3 regions of the Labrys okinawensis genome follow, and region 1 is predicted to be linked to each of the others. Evidence: predicted binding sites of a transcription regulator. Region 1 holds the regulator's gene; each other region holds the start of a gene.
The links. Region 1 encodes PhoB, which activates phosphate uptake and scavenging genes when phosphate is short. Its sites were predicted from a motif close to TGTCATNNANCTGTCAT; they were not measured.

Region 1 (4,114 bases):
CTGGCCCGCGCCGCCGGTGAAACCGCGCCACTGCTCTTCACCGCTTTCGGCAACTCGAACTGGACGCTGGATCTCGGCGGCGCCTTCCCCAGCCTGCCGCTGGCGATCAACCTCTTCGCCCAGAGCCCCGATCCCAACCAGGTCTCGATCGCCTGGGCCGGCGCCCTCCTCATCACCATCGGCGTGCTGGCCCTGAACATCATCACCCGCGTCGTGCTCGCTCCCAAGAAATGAGTGCTCCCATGTCCTCACCCAACGCCTCGATCGCGGTTTCCGACCGCCCGGTTGCCGATCCCAACGCTCCCGTCAAGCTGAAGGTCGAAAACCTCGACTTCTATTACGGCGAGAAGCATGCGCTGAAGAAGATCAACATGAGCGTGGCCGAGCGTCAGGTCACCGCGATGATCGGCCCCTCGGGCTGCGGCAAGTCCACGCTGCTGCGTGTGCTAAACCGCATGTATGATCTATATCCCGGCCAGCGCGCCGAGGGAAAGGTCATGCTCGACGGCCAGAATGTCATCGGCAAGGAGATCGATCCGGCGGTGCTGCGCGCCCGCGTCGGCATGGTGTTCCAAAAGCCGACGCCCTTCCCGATGTCGATCTATGATAATATCTCCTTCGGCGTCCGGCTGCATGAGAACATTTCCAAGGCCGAGATGGACCAGCGCGTCGAATGGTGCCTGACCAAGGCAGCCTTGTGGAACGAAGTGAAGGACCGCCTCAACGCCTCGGCGCTCGGCATGTCCGGCGGGCAGCAGCAGCGCCTGTGCATCGCCCGCACCATCGCGGTGAAGCCGGAAGTAGTGCTTCTCGACGAACCGACCTCGGCACTCGACCCGATCTCGACCGCCAAGATCGAGGAACTGATCGACGAATTGAAGCGCGACTTCACCATCGTGATCGTGACCCACAACATGCAGCAGGCGGCGCGCAGCGCCGACACCACCGCTTTCTTCTATCTCGGAGACCTCATCGAGATCGGGGCGACGAACAAGATTTTCACCAACCCGAATGACAGCCGCACGCAGGATTACATCACCGGCCGTTTCGGCTGATCCCCGGGCAGGCATTCAAGCCGGCACATAGACGGCGGCGACAAGGAATTTGGAGAACGGCATGTCCGATCACATCGTTACGTCCTTCGATCAGGAATTGCGCGAGTTGCGCAACATGATCGCAGAAATGGGTGGCCTTGCCGAAAAGAGCGTGGCCGACAGTGTGGAAGCTCTGCTCAAGCGCGACAGCCAGCGCGCGAAGGCGGTGATCGATCTCGACGCCTCGATCGACAAGTTGCAGCGCCAGGTCGAGGAACGCGCCATCCTGATCATCGCCAAGCGCCAGCCGCTGGCGCTGGACCTGCGCGAGATCGTCTCGGCCCTGCGGGTCGCCAACGACCTCGAGCGCATCGGCGATCTCGGCAAGAACGTCGCCAAACGCGTCGTGGCCATCCAGGGCCATATGCAGCCCAACCAGCTCTTCGGCGGCTTCGACCACATGGCCGACCTCGTACTCGAGCAGCTCAAGCAGGTTCTGGACTCCTTCGCCCAGCGCAATGTCGAGGAAGCACTCTCGGTCTGGCGTTCGGATGGCGAGATCGACGCCATGTACACCTCGCTCTTCCGCGAACTCCTGACCTATATGATGGAAGATCCGCGCAATATCGGCTTCTGCACACATCTGCTGTTCTGCGCCAAGAACATCGAGCGCATCGGCGACCATGCCACCAACATCGCCGAGACCGTGCATTATCTGGTGACCGGCGAATCCCCTGCCGGCGAACGTCCGAAGGCGGATACGAGTACGTCTCTCGTCGACCTTCCAGTGCCGGCTAAGTAACAAGGGGAACCGGCTATGCCTCCCAAGGTTCTGATAGTCGAGGACGAAGAAGCCCTCACCCTTCTGCTGCGCTACAATCTCGAGGCCGAGGGCTATGAGGTGGACAGCGTGGCACGGGGCGACGATGCCGAGATCCGGTTGCGCGAGAGCGTCCCCGATCTCGTGCTGTTGGACTGGATGCTGCCCGGCCTGTCGGGCATCGAATTGTGCCGGCGCATCCGTATGCGGCCAGAGACGGAGCGCTTGCCGGTGATCATGCTCACCGCCCGTGGCGAGGAGGCCGAGCGTGTCCGCGGCCTTGCCACCGGCGCGGACGACTATGTCGTCAAGCCGTTTTCCGTGCCGGAACTTTCGGCCCGCGTGCGGGCCCTCCTGCGCCGCGCCAAGCCCGATCATGTCGCCTCCCTGCTCAAGGCCGGCGACATCTCGCTCGACCGCGAGACCAAGCGCGTCCATCGCGGCAATCGCGAGATCCGCCTGGGGCCGACGGAATTCCGCTTGCTGGAATTCCTGATGCAGGCACCAGGCCGCGTCTTCGCCCGCGAACAGCTGCTCGACAGCGTCTGGGGCCGCGACGTCTATATCGACGAGCGCACCGTTGACGTGCATGTCGGCCGCCTGCGCAAGGCCATGAACCGCACGCGCGAGATCGATCCGATCCGCACGGTACGCGGCGCCGGCTATTCCTTCGACGAAACCTTCTCGAAGCAGGGCTGATTGAGAGCGCGGATATCACAGCGACATACTTGCATGTCGCGATGTCCGCGCCCCTGAAAGGCACTTGCAACTAAACCTGCCCCATCTTCCCTTGCAGGTAGCGACGGATGGCAGGATCGCTTTCCAGCCCGATCGCACGCATGTAGGCGTCCCTCGCCTCGTCGAACCGTTTCGCTCGTGCCAGCAGGTCCGCCCGCGCCGCCCAATAGGGCTGGTACTCTGCAAGGCGAGCGTCCTCCAGCAATGCGTCGAACGCCGCCAGTGCGGCCTCCGTGCCCTCGATATGGGCTAGCGCCACGGCACGATTGATGGCGGCGACCGGGGATTGGGTCAGCAGGACGAGCGCGTCGTAGAGCTGCACGATCGCCGCCCAGTCCACCGCCAGGCCCCTGCGCCGGATCGCATGGGCCGACTGCAGCGCTGCCTCCAGCTGATAACGGCCGATCTGCCCTCTCTTTACCGCGCGGGCAAGCAGGGCCTCGGCCTCCTCGATCATCTCCTCGTCCCAGAGCAGGGTATCCTGTTGAGCAAGGGGCACGAAGTCGCCCTCCGGACTGCGGCGGGCGGCGCGGCGCGCCTCGGCATGCAGCATCAGGGCGAGCAGGCCAAGCACTTCGGGCTCGTCCGGCATCAGCGAGGCGATCAGGCGGCCGAGCCAGATGCCTTCAGCAGCAAGGTTGCGCCGACGTGGCCGCGAGCCCTCCGGATCGGCCCAGCCTTCGGCGAAGACGGCGTAGACCGCCTCCAGCACGGTATCGAGGCGCTCCGGCAGTTCTTCGCGCTCGGGCACGCGAAAGGGAATGCCGGCCTGCCTGATCTTGGTCTTGGCCCTGACCAGCCGCTGACTCATGGCAGCCGGCGAGATCAGGAAGGCGCTGGCGATCGCGGCGGCATCGAAGCCGAGCACCGTTTGCAGGATCAATGGCGCGCGCACGGTGGCATCGAGCGCCGGATGGGCGCAGGCGAACATCAGGCGCAGGCGCTCGTCAGGAATGACATGATCCTGCTCCCTGATCATCGCAAGTTCCTCGATCTGCCTGGTGACGTCGTCAGCCTTCTCCAGGCGGAGCCTGGTCTTGCGGGCGTTGTCTATCTGGCGCCGGCGGGCCGATGTCAGCAGCCAGGCTTCGGGATTGTCGGGGATGCCGCTCGCGGGCCAGTGCTCCAGCGCCGCCGCGAAGGCATCGGCGAGCGCGTCCTCCGCCCCGGCCACGTCGCCGGAGCGTGCCGCCAGAAAGGCGACCAGCTTGCCATAGCTTCGCCGGGCGACGCTTTCGGCAAGGCTTGAGGCGGAGGGCGGCACGGCCTGTCGGGCCGCTTAATACTCGTCCATCGGCCAGATGGGGCGTACCTCGACCGAGCCTGCGCCGGCGCCCGGGCAGCGAGAGGCCCAGTTCAGGGCCGTATCGAGATCGGCCACATCAATGAGATAATAGCCAGCTAATTGCTCCTTGGTCTCAGCAAAAGGCCCGTTCAAGACCTGGGTCTTGCCGTCGCGGATCCGAACGGTGGTGGCCGAAGCGGTCGGCCGCAGGCGGTTGGATCCCAGCAGAATACCGGA
Region 2 (4,114 bases), 1.4 Mb from region 1:
CACAAAACCCCCGTCAGGGCGAGGCATCGCGAGGTCGCGTTCCCTGCCACCGCCGGAGGCTGACTTTGTAATCAAAGGTTGCAGTCAGGCCGCGCGCCGGAAGTTCCCGGGTTCGGCGCCGGTGGCGAAGGGCAGAGCCTCGTCCTCCCAGCCGGTAATGCCGCCGATCATGATCTTCACGCGACGGCCCAGCCGGGCGAGCCTGAGGGCAGCACGGTCGGCGCCGTTGCAATGCGGGCCGGCGCAGTAGGCGACGAACAGCGTGTCTTCGGGCCATTCAGCCAGACGCTCGGCCGTGATCTCGCGATGCGGCAGGTGCAGAGCGCCGGGCACGTGACGGCGCCGATAGGCTTCGGGCGTACCGACCACATGCAGCAGCACGAAGTCCTGGTCACCGGCGCCGAGTGCCTTCGCCACGTCTGAACAATCGGTCTCGAGTGCCAGGCGCTTCTCGAAATGCTCGATGGCGGCGCTGGCCGACGCGGCGGGAATCTCACTGACGGAACTCATCTTCACCTCCTCATTGCGGATGGCGATGTTCTACAGCGGCCGGCCCCTACCCGCTCCTGGCAGGATTGCCAACGATCGTCAAGATCATGCCAATCGCTATCCCGCTGGTGCTCATGCGCAACTGAGCGGCCCGGTCATGACTGAGATCGCCGACGCGCCCGCACATTGCGGCCATACAGCTTTCATCGAATGGCCGCGCCTGCATCGGACGATGAACAGATTTCGTCTCTAGCGTCCCGGTGCCTGGCGGGCCGTTCGTTGCCCGCGGAAGGAGAAAGGAACGTGCCATGAAACTGACGTCCACTCATGTCGAGCGCACCCTGAGCCAGTATCCGGCGAGAGCCATTCCCGACGATCATCCGATGATGCCTCGCTTCAACAGCCAGTTCGGCAATCACACCTTCTTCATCGATGAGAGCGGGCTCATCATCCTCGAACCGGCCGAAGCCGGCGACGATGGCAAGATGACCGGGCGCGTCATCAAGCTCGCGGGCTGGTCGGACGACCGGCACACGACGCTGATGCTGCATGACCGGCAAGTCACCGACATCCTCGTCGTCCTCGACAAGGCTGCCTGAGGCTTGGCTGCCTGAGACTTGGCAGTGTGATATTCGACAACAACAAAACGGGTTTCGGCGGGCACTTGCGCGCGCCGGAACCCGTCTCCTCAGGATACGCCGAAGGCTTATTCCGCCGTCCAGCCGCCGTCGACGGAGAGCGTCGTGCCGGTGATCTGCTTGGCTGAGTCGGTGCACAGGAACAGCGCTATGGCGGCGACCTCGTCGACGGTGACGAATTCCTTGGTCGGCTGAGCGGCGAGCAGCACGTCGTTCTTGACCTGCTCCTCAGTCATGTTGCGAGCCTTCATGGTGTCCGGGATCTGTTTTTCGACCAGCGGCGTCCAGACATAGCCGGGCGCGATGGCGTTGGCGGTGATGCCGTCGCGGGCGACTTCCAACGCCACCGTCTTCGTCAGGCCCGTCACGCCATGCTTGGCGGAGACATAGGCCGACTTGAAGGGCGAGGCGACCAGGGCATGCGCCGAGGAGGTTGAGATGATGCGGCCCCATTTGCGCTGCTTCATGCCCGGCAGCACAGCCTTGATGGCATAGAAGGAAGCGATCAGATTGATGCGGATGATCGCTTCCCATTTGTCGTTGGGAAATTCGTCGATTGGCGAGACGAACTGGATGCCGGCATTGTTGACGAGCACGTCGAGGCTGCCAAAGGCCGCCTCCGCATCCTTGACCATGGCGGTGACTTCCTCGCCATTCATCATGTTGGCGCCGGAATAGCGGCACTTCACGCCGAAATCAGCCTCGATGCTGGCGCGCTCCTTTTCGATGGCATCCGCATCGCCGAAGCCGTTGATCGTGACGTTGGCGCCCTCGGCCGCAAAAGCACGGGCGATAGCGAGGCCGATGCCGCTGGTCGAACCGGTCACCAGGGCATTCTTGGACGTGAGAACAGCCATCTTAAATCTCTTGGGAGGGAAAACGGAGGGGTGGCGCAGATGCGCCAAAGCACCGAAGGCTGGCACGCGCAGATGTCGCCCTTATTACAGCACCTGTGCACTGCGGAATGGACATGGGACTGTCATGCTGCCGTGCAACAAAATGAACGCTTGCCTGTCCATCCCCTTTTTCCGATCCCAAAGGATATCCCGTGGAACAAGCCGACGTTTTGAAGCGCGCCTATGCAATGCCGCTCACCAATCCCTCGTATCCCCCCGGCCCCTATCGCTTTTTCAATCGCGAATACATCATCATCACCTACCGCACCACGCGCGAGGCGCTGGAGAAGGTGGTCCCGGCGCCCCTCGAGATCGACGAGCCGCTGGTGAAGTACGAATTCATCCGCATGCCCGACTCCACCGGTTTCGGTGACTATACCGAAACAGGACAGGTCATCCCCGTTCGCTTCAAGGGCGAGCACGGTGCATATGTCCACTCGATGTATCTCGACGACGACGCGCCCATCGCCGGCGGCCGTGAACTCTGGGGTTTTCCCAAGAAGCTCGCCAAGCCCAGGATCGTTCATGAGGGCGAAGTCGTGGTCGGCACGCTCCATTATGGCAGCGTGCTCTGCGCCACCGGCACTATGGGCTACAAGCACAAGGCGGCGGACCAGGAGGCCATCAAGGCCGCGCTCGAAGCGCCCAACTACCTGATCAAGATCATCCCGCATGTCGACGGCACGCTGCGTATTTGCGAGCTGGTGCGATACCACCTCATCGACGTGAACCTCAAGGAAGCCTGGACGGCGCCGGCCGCCCTCGACCTGCACCCGCACGTCATGGCCGATGTCGCCAAGCTGCCGGTGCTGGAAGTCGTCTCCGCCGTCCACTTCACGGCAGACCTCACCCTTGGCCTCGGCGAAGTCATCCACGATTACCTGGCCGACCAGCCGGCGCGCGAGCCCATCGCCAAGACGATGCTCGATCCGATCGTCTCCCAGGGCTGAAATATTCTCGATGTGCCGGTCTTCGGACCGGCACATCAATGCCAGCCCCGCCCAGCGCGGTGTATTCCGTCGATTTCTGCGTATTTTTCCAAGGACCGCTTCCGTGCTTGAACGCAACAGAGACAAGGCCGCCCGCGCCACCATCGAAGAAATCTCTGCCCAGTATGACCGCATTGCCCTCGTCTTCCAGGGCGGCGGCGCCTTGGGTGCCTATCAGGCCGGCGTCTACGAGGCTCTCGCCAATGCCGGCTGCGAGCCGAACTGGTTGTCGGGGGTCTCCATCGGCGCGATCAATGCCTCGATCATCGCTGGCAACGAACCGCGCCACCGGCTGCAGCGCCTGGAGCAGTTCTGGCAGAAGATCTCGGGCCGCAAGATCTGGGCCTATACGCCCGAGGGCGACATCTACCGCGATATCCGCAACCGCACCTCGTCGTGGATGACCATGTCGCAGGGCCAGCCTGGCTTCTTCAAGCCCCGGTTCCCCAATCCCTGGCTCGAGCAGGCCGGCGCCGAAGGTGCGACCAGCTTCTATGACACCGAGGAACTGCGCCACACGCTGGAGGAAGTGATCGACTTCGACATCCTCAACGACGGGAAGAAGCGCCTGAGCGTCGGAGCGGTCAATGTGCGCACCGGCAATTTTGTCTATTTCGACACAGACCAGGTGCATATCGGGCCCGAGCACATCATGGCTAGCGGCGCCCTGCCCCCCGCCTTCCCCGCCATCCGCATCGAGGGCGAATATTATTGGGACGGCGGCATCGTCTCGAACACGCCGCTGCAATATCTGCTGGACCAGGAGGAAGAGCGCTCCTCGCTGGTGTTCCAGGTCGACCTCTTCAGCGCCCGCGGCGTGCTGCCGCGCTCGATGCCGGATGTGCTGTCGCGCCACAAGGACATCATGTATTCGAGCCGCACGCGCCAGAACACCGATAATTTCAAGCGCATCCATGGCATCAGGACGCATCTGATCGACGCCCTCAAGCGCGTGCCGAAAGAGATGCTGACCAGGGAAGAGCAGAAGCTGATCGAAACCCATGTCAAGCCGGGCGCCGTCAACATCGTGCACCTCATCTACCAGCACAAAAACTACGAAGGCCACGCCAAGGACTACGAATTCTCAGGCACTTCGATGCGC
Region 3 (4,114 bases), 2.8 Mb from region 1:
CGGCGTGAATTCCTGGGAGAGCGGACGTCCCTACGACACTCGCTTGAGTGTCGTAGGGACGTCCGCTCTCCCAGGTTACCCGAGCGGGCCCTTCCTCAGCCTCGACAGGTCGAAATCCCTGACATCCCGCAGCAGGTCCACGAAGGCCTGCGCGCCGAACTCGGCCGATTGCGCGCCGTGTTCGCGCGTTGCCTTCGAGGCGTCGCCCGCAGCGCCTTCGGGGCGGATGTCCTGCGCCATCCAGCCGAAGCCCCCCGGGCGGCCGGTGCGCAGATATTTGAAGGTCTGCTCCATCTCGTAGGTCACGGGACGGAAATCCCTGGCGCGGTCCATATGGACAAGCTCGGGTCTGAATTCGAGCATCAGCGCCGTCTCGACCTCGCCTGCATGGATGCCGAGCCGCATCTCATCCTCCGCGAAGGCACCCTTGGGATAGCCGAACATATGCCAGGAAGTGAAGGCGACCAGCATGCCATGACGCACCCGCAGTTCCCGCGCCACGATGTCCATCACCGCCATGTTGCCGCCGTGCGAATTGACGATCAGCAGCTTCTTTACGCCGGCGCGATGAACGCTCTCGCCGATCTCGACCCAGGCGCGCAACACGGTCTCCGCCGACAGGCTGATCGTGCCGGGATATTCCAGATGCTCGTTCGACTTGCCGATCATCTGGATCGGCAGGAAGGTGGCGGGAATGTCGGCGGGAATGAGGGGAATGGCCCGGTCGAGGTAGCCCTGCATGATCATGCTGTCGACGCCGACGGGCAGATGGGGGCCATGTTGCTCGACGGCCGCGATCGGCAGCACGGCAATCCAGGAGGAGGTGTCGGAGGTGCGGAACTCCTCCGTCGTCATCTCGAACCAATGGCGACGGGGCAGGGCAACGGAAGAGGGCATGGCAAGGTCCGGGCAGGAAGGAAAGGCCGGACGATAGAGCGAGGGATCGCGGACTTCCAGTGCGCTGTCGAGACGATATTGAGGCAAAACGGCTCGCCCTGCGATCTCAGGTCAGCGCACGCTCTCTTCTACCGGATCAACGGCTCGTCATAGGGACCGGGTATGCGGCGTGGGCTGCGGGGATAATAGGGCCGGTCGGGATAGTTCTGCGGCGTCAACACCGGCCGAGGCCTTGGATAGGGACGCGGGCGCACATAGGGCGGTACCCAGTCCGCGGGCCGGCGCCGAACCGGCGGGTCGACATAGACGGGAGGCGGCTCGTAAGCGGGGCCTTCCTGCACCAGCACGGGCGGACGGCCCTGGCGGGGAGGCTGGTAGTCCTTGCGCGTGGCGCGCCTCTTGAGGGGTTTCTGGCCCTGCGGCGGAGGCGGCGGCGTCGAGATGTAGGGAGCGGCGGCCGGCGCCACGGCCGGTGGGCAGACGGCCGCATGGCCCGGGCCGATATTGACAGCCGCAGCCGAGGCGGCGGTATTGAGCCAGAGCAGCCATTCGCCCAGGAAGTCCGGCTTCCACGCGATCACCGGACCTGTATCGTAGTCGATCAACGTGGCCGGCGGGGGTAGCACATAGACGGCGATGCCGCGCACAACCCTGATGCTGGTCACTGGTGCGCTGCCCGAGAAGGCTGCAGCGGGGGCGGCGGCCGGCTCAGCGTCGCAGCGATTGGCGAGCTTGGCCGTCTCGATGAAGGTCCATTGCTTGTCGGCGTTGAAGCTTGCCAGCGTGATTTCCTGCTGGTCGCTGTTCGGGGGCGTCGGCGCCCAGCCGGTCCAGTCGCCGCCACTGCGCCATATGACCCAGGCGGGCGCCCATTCGGTACCGGGGATCCAGACCCAGCCGGCCTGGTCGTCATGCGCCCAGCGTCCATAGTGGTGCACAATCTTGCCCCAGGCTGTGGGGTCGTCATAGGTCCAGCCATAGGTGCGGTCGTAGACCCAGTGGCAGGCGGGGTAGGGGTGCCAGCCCGCGGGCAGGGAGGTTGGCTGCCAGACATTGCCGTAACGCTCCGAATAGATGAACTGTCCGAAATTCGACAGCGTCGTCTTGAAGTCCTCGAGTGTGGGCGGCTGGGGCTGTACCGCCGCCGCGGGTGCCGCCTGCGCGGGTGCGGTCAGCCCGGCGATCGGCACGAGCGAGGACATGGCCAGCATCGCCGATGTCAACAGCACAGTTCCGATATTTCCCCTCGTGCCGGCCATCGCATGCCCCTCATGTGGGATGTCACCTCAATCGTGTGACATCATGGGCTCGTCGGCGTGACCTGTCCGTATGATTTGGCACACGAGCGGCGATCGGCTGACGCCTTGCCGGTTGCCCAAAATGAAACCGCCGGCCCCGGATCAACTCCAGGCCGGCGGTTGGGAATGCTCCAGCTTTGGCTGGGTCAGTGCACCGTCCCGGTGCTCTTCAACTTCTCAATTTCATCTTTCAAAAGGAGTTTCTTACGCTTCAGCTCTGCAATCTTGAGATCATCCGAGGAGGGATGCGACAAGGCGATGGTGAGTTCGGTTTCGAGAGCGTGATGCTTACGCTCCAACTCAACCAGATGCGACTGCACAGGCATTAACGGCTCCTTGTTGTCACAGTTCCGACATCTAACGTTCTCACGAAATGCAAGGCTTGTCGAAGGAAAATTCGAGATTTTTAGGCCTTCATCAATTGTGCAAAGCAGCAATTACATTAGTCGGAACAATAGTTTACTAGGCGATACACCAAGGTGCCTGACGCTGAAAAGGGTGCGGAAACAAGGATGTAGCAGCCTTGTTTCATGGTTCCCCCGCCAATGCCCACCAAACGCGTGTAAATAGATGGCGATATCTTTCCACAGCGCTTGCGGGTGACGAATCGCACCGGCATAGTTTGCGCTATAATCCTTCCCCGCGCGGCAACGGGGCAAAGCGAACAAGAATCGCAGTGTGGCTTTCAAGCCAAGGCTGCGCGGTTTGGAACGGAAAGGTAACGGCTTGTCAGATCCGCTGAGTGAGGAGGAGGAAGCCGCGTTCGTGGCGGAACTGGGCCAGCTGCGCCAGGAACACCGCGACCTCGATGCTGCAATCGCCGCGCTTGAACAGGTGGGCTCACCGGATCGACTGCAATTGCAGCGCCTGAAGAAGCGCAAACTTCATCTGAAAGACCGCATCTCCTATATCGAGGACATGCTGACGCCGGATATCATTGCGTAGTTCCTGGGATCGCAGGCCTCCAGCCTGCTCTTCCCTTGCCGGACAGCAATCCGTATCCGAGAGCAGGCAGAGATGCCTGCGATTGTCTATTTCAATCCCATCGTGCAAGCCTAGCTTTTGGATGCCTCCAGCTCGGTGGCCGCCGAGCTGGAGGCGGGAGGGGACGGGTCGTGCCTGCGATAATCGAAGGACTGACTTAGGAGTCTGACCACCCCTCTCTTTTCCATGAGGCCTGAACGGATACCGGCATTGCTCCGGAGACAAGCAGAGGACTTGGAAAAGATGACGAGCAGCCTAGCACACAATGTCGGCACCGACATCGGCAAGGATCATTTGGATGTGGCTGTCCACCCGGCAGGCCTCATCAAGCGCTTTGCCAACACCCAGGCGGGCCATCGCGCCCTGCTTGCCTGGCTTTCTTCCTGGACTGTCGAGCGTGTGGTGTTCGAAGCAACGGGGGCCTATCATCGCGCCTTCGAACGCGCGCTCAACCAGGCCGGCCTGCCGGCCGTCAAGCTCAACCCGCGCCAGGCCCGACGCTTTGCCGAAGGTATTGGCAGGCTGGCCAAGACCGATCGCATCGATGCCATGACCCTGGCCCGCTATGGCCAGGCCGTCCAGCCCGAGCCGACCCTCATCGTCAGCCAGGCCCTTGAGGAGATGAAGCAATTGGCCGCGGCGCGGGACGCCCTGATGAAGATCAAAGTGGCAACCCAGACCCGCCAGCAAACCGCCGAACTCCCCCTGATCAAGCGCCAACTCGCCAAGACACTGGCTCTGACCCAAGCGCAGATAAACGCCATCGACGAGGAGATCGCCAGGCGGGCCGACAAGGATCCCGCCTTCAAGCGCAGAGCCGAAATCCTCGATTCCATCCCCGCCGTGGCACCCATCACAGCTCACGCCATGCTCATCCACATGCCTGAACTGGGCACCCTGTCTCCCCCTCAAGCCGCAAGCCTGGCCGGCCTCGC

Region 2: the regulator PhoB is predicted to act here: its motif matches at 2,057-2,073, upstream of ACMDCR_RS13010 (acetoacetate decarboxylase).
Region 3: the regulator PhoB is predicted to act here: its motif matches at 2,536-2,552, upstream of ACMDCR_RS26155 (YdcH family protein).

Annotation. Positions count from the first base shown of each region.
Region 1 covers NZ_CP178864.1:1,378,321-1,382,434, reverse strand. The annotation lists gene pstA (phosphate ABC transporter permease PstA) at 1-234, shown strand, start outside; gene pstB (phosphate ABC transporter ATP-binding protein PstB) at 243-1,055, shown strand; gene phoU (phosphate signaling complex protein PhoU) at 1,117-1,836, shown strand; gene phoB (phosphate regulon transcriptional regulator PhoB) at 1,852-2,553, shown strand; gene ACMDCR_RS06615 (RNA polymerase sigma factor) at 2,624-3,856, opposite strand; gene ACMDCR_RS06610 (YciI family protein) at 3,872-4,114, opposite strand, start outside.
Region 2 covers NZ_CP178864.1:2,794,878-2,798,991, reverse strand. The annotation lists gene ACMDCR_RS13025 (rhodanese-like domain-containing protein) at 85-510, opposite strand; gene ACMDCR_RS13020 (hypothetical protein) at 798-1,088, shown strand; gene ACMDCR_RS13015 (3-hydroxybutyrate dehydrogenase) at 1,196-1,984, opposite strand; gene ACMDCR_RS13010 (acetoacetate decarboxylase) at 2,176-2,973, shown strand; gene ACMDCR_RS13005 (patatin-like phospholipase family protein) at 3,077-4,114, shown strand, end outside.
Region 3 covers NZ_CP178864.1:5,593,183-5,597,296, reverse strand. The annotation lists gene ACMDCR_RS26170 (ABC transporter ATP-binding protein) at 1-8, shown strand, start outside; gene ACMDCR_RS26165 (creatininase family protein) at 76-984, opposite strand; gene ACMDCR_RS26160 (DUF6600 domain-containing protein) at 1,026-2,156, opposite strand; gene ACMDCR_RS26155 (YdcH family protein) at 2,342-2,521, opposite strand; gene ACMDCR_RS26150 (YdcH family protein) at 2,934-3,140, shown strand; gene ACMDCR_RS26145 (IS110 family transposase) at 3,423-4,114, shown strand, end outside.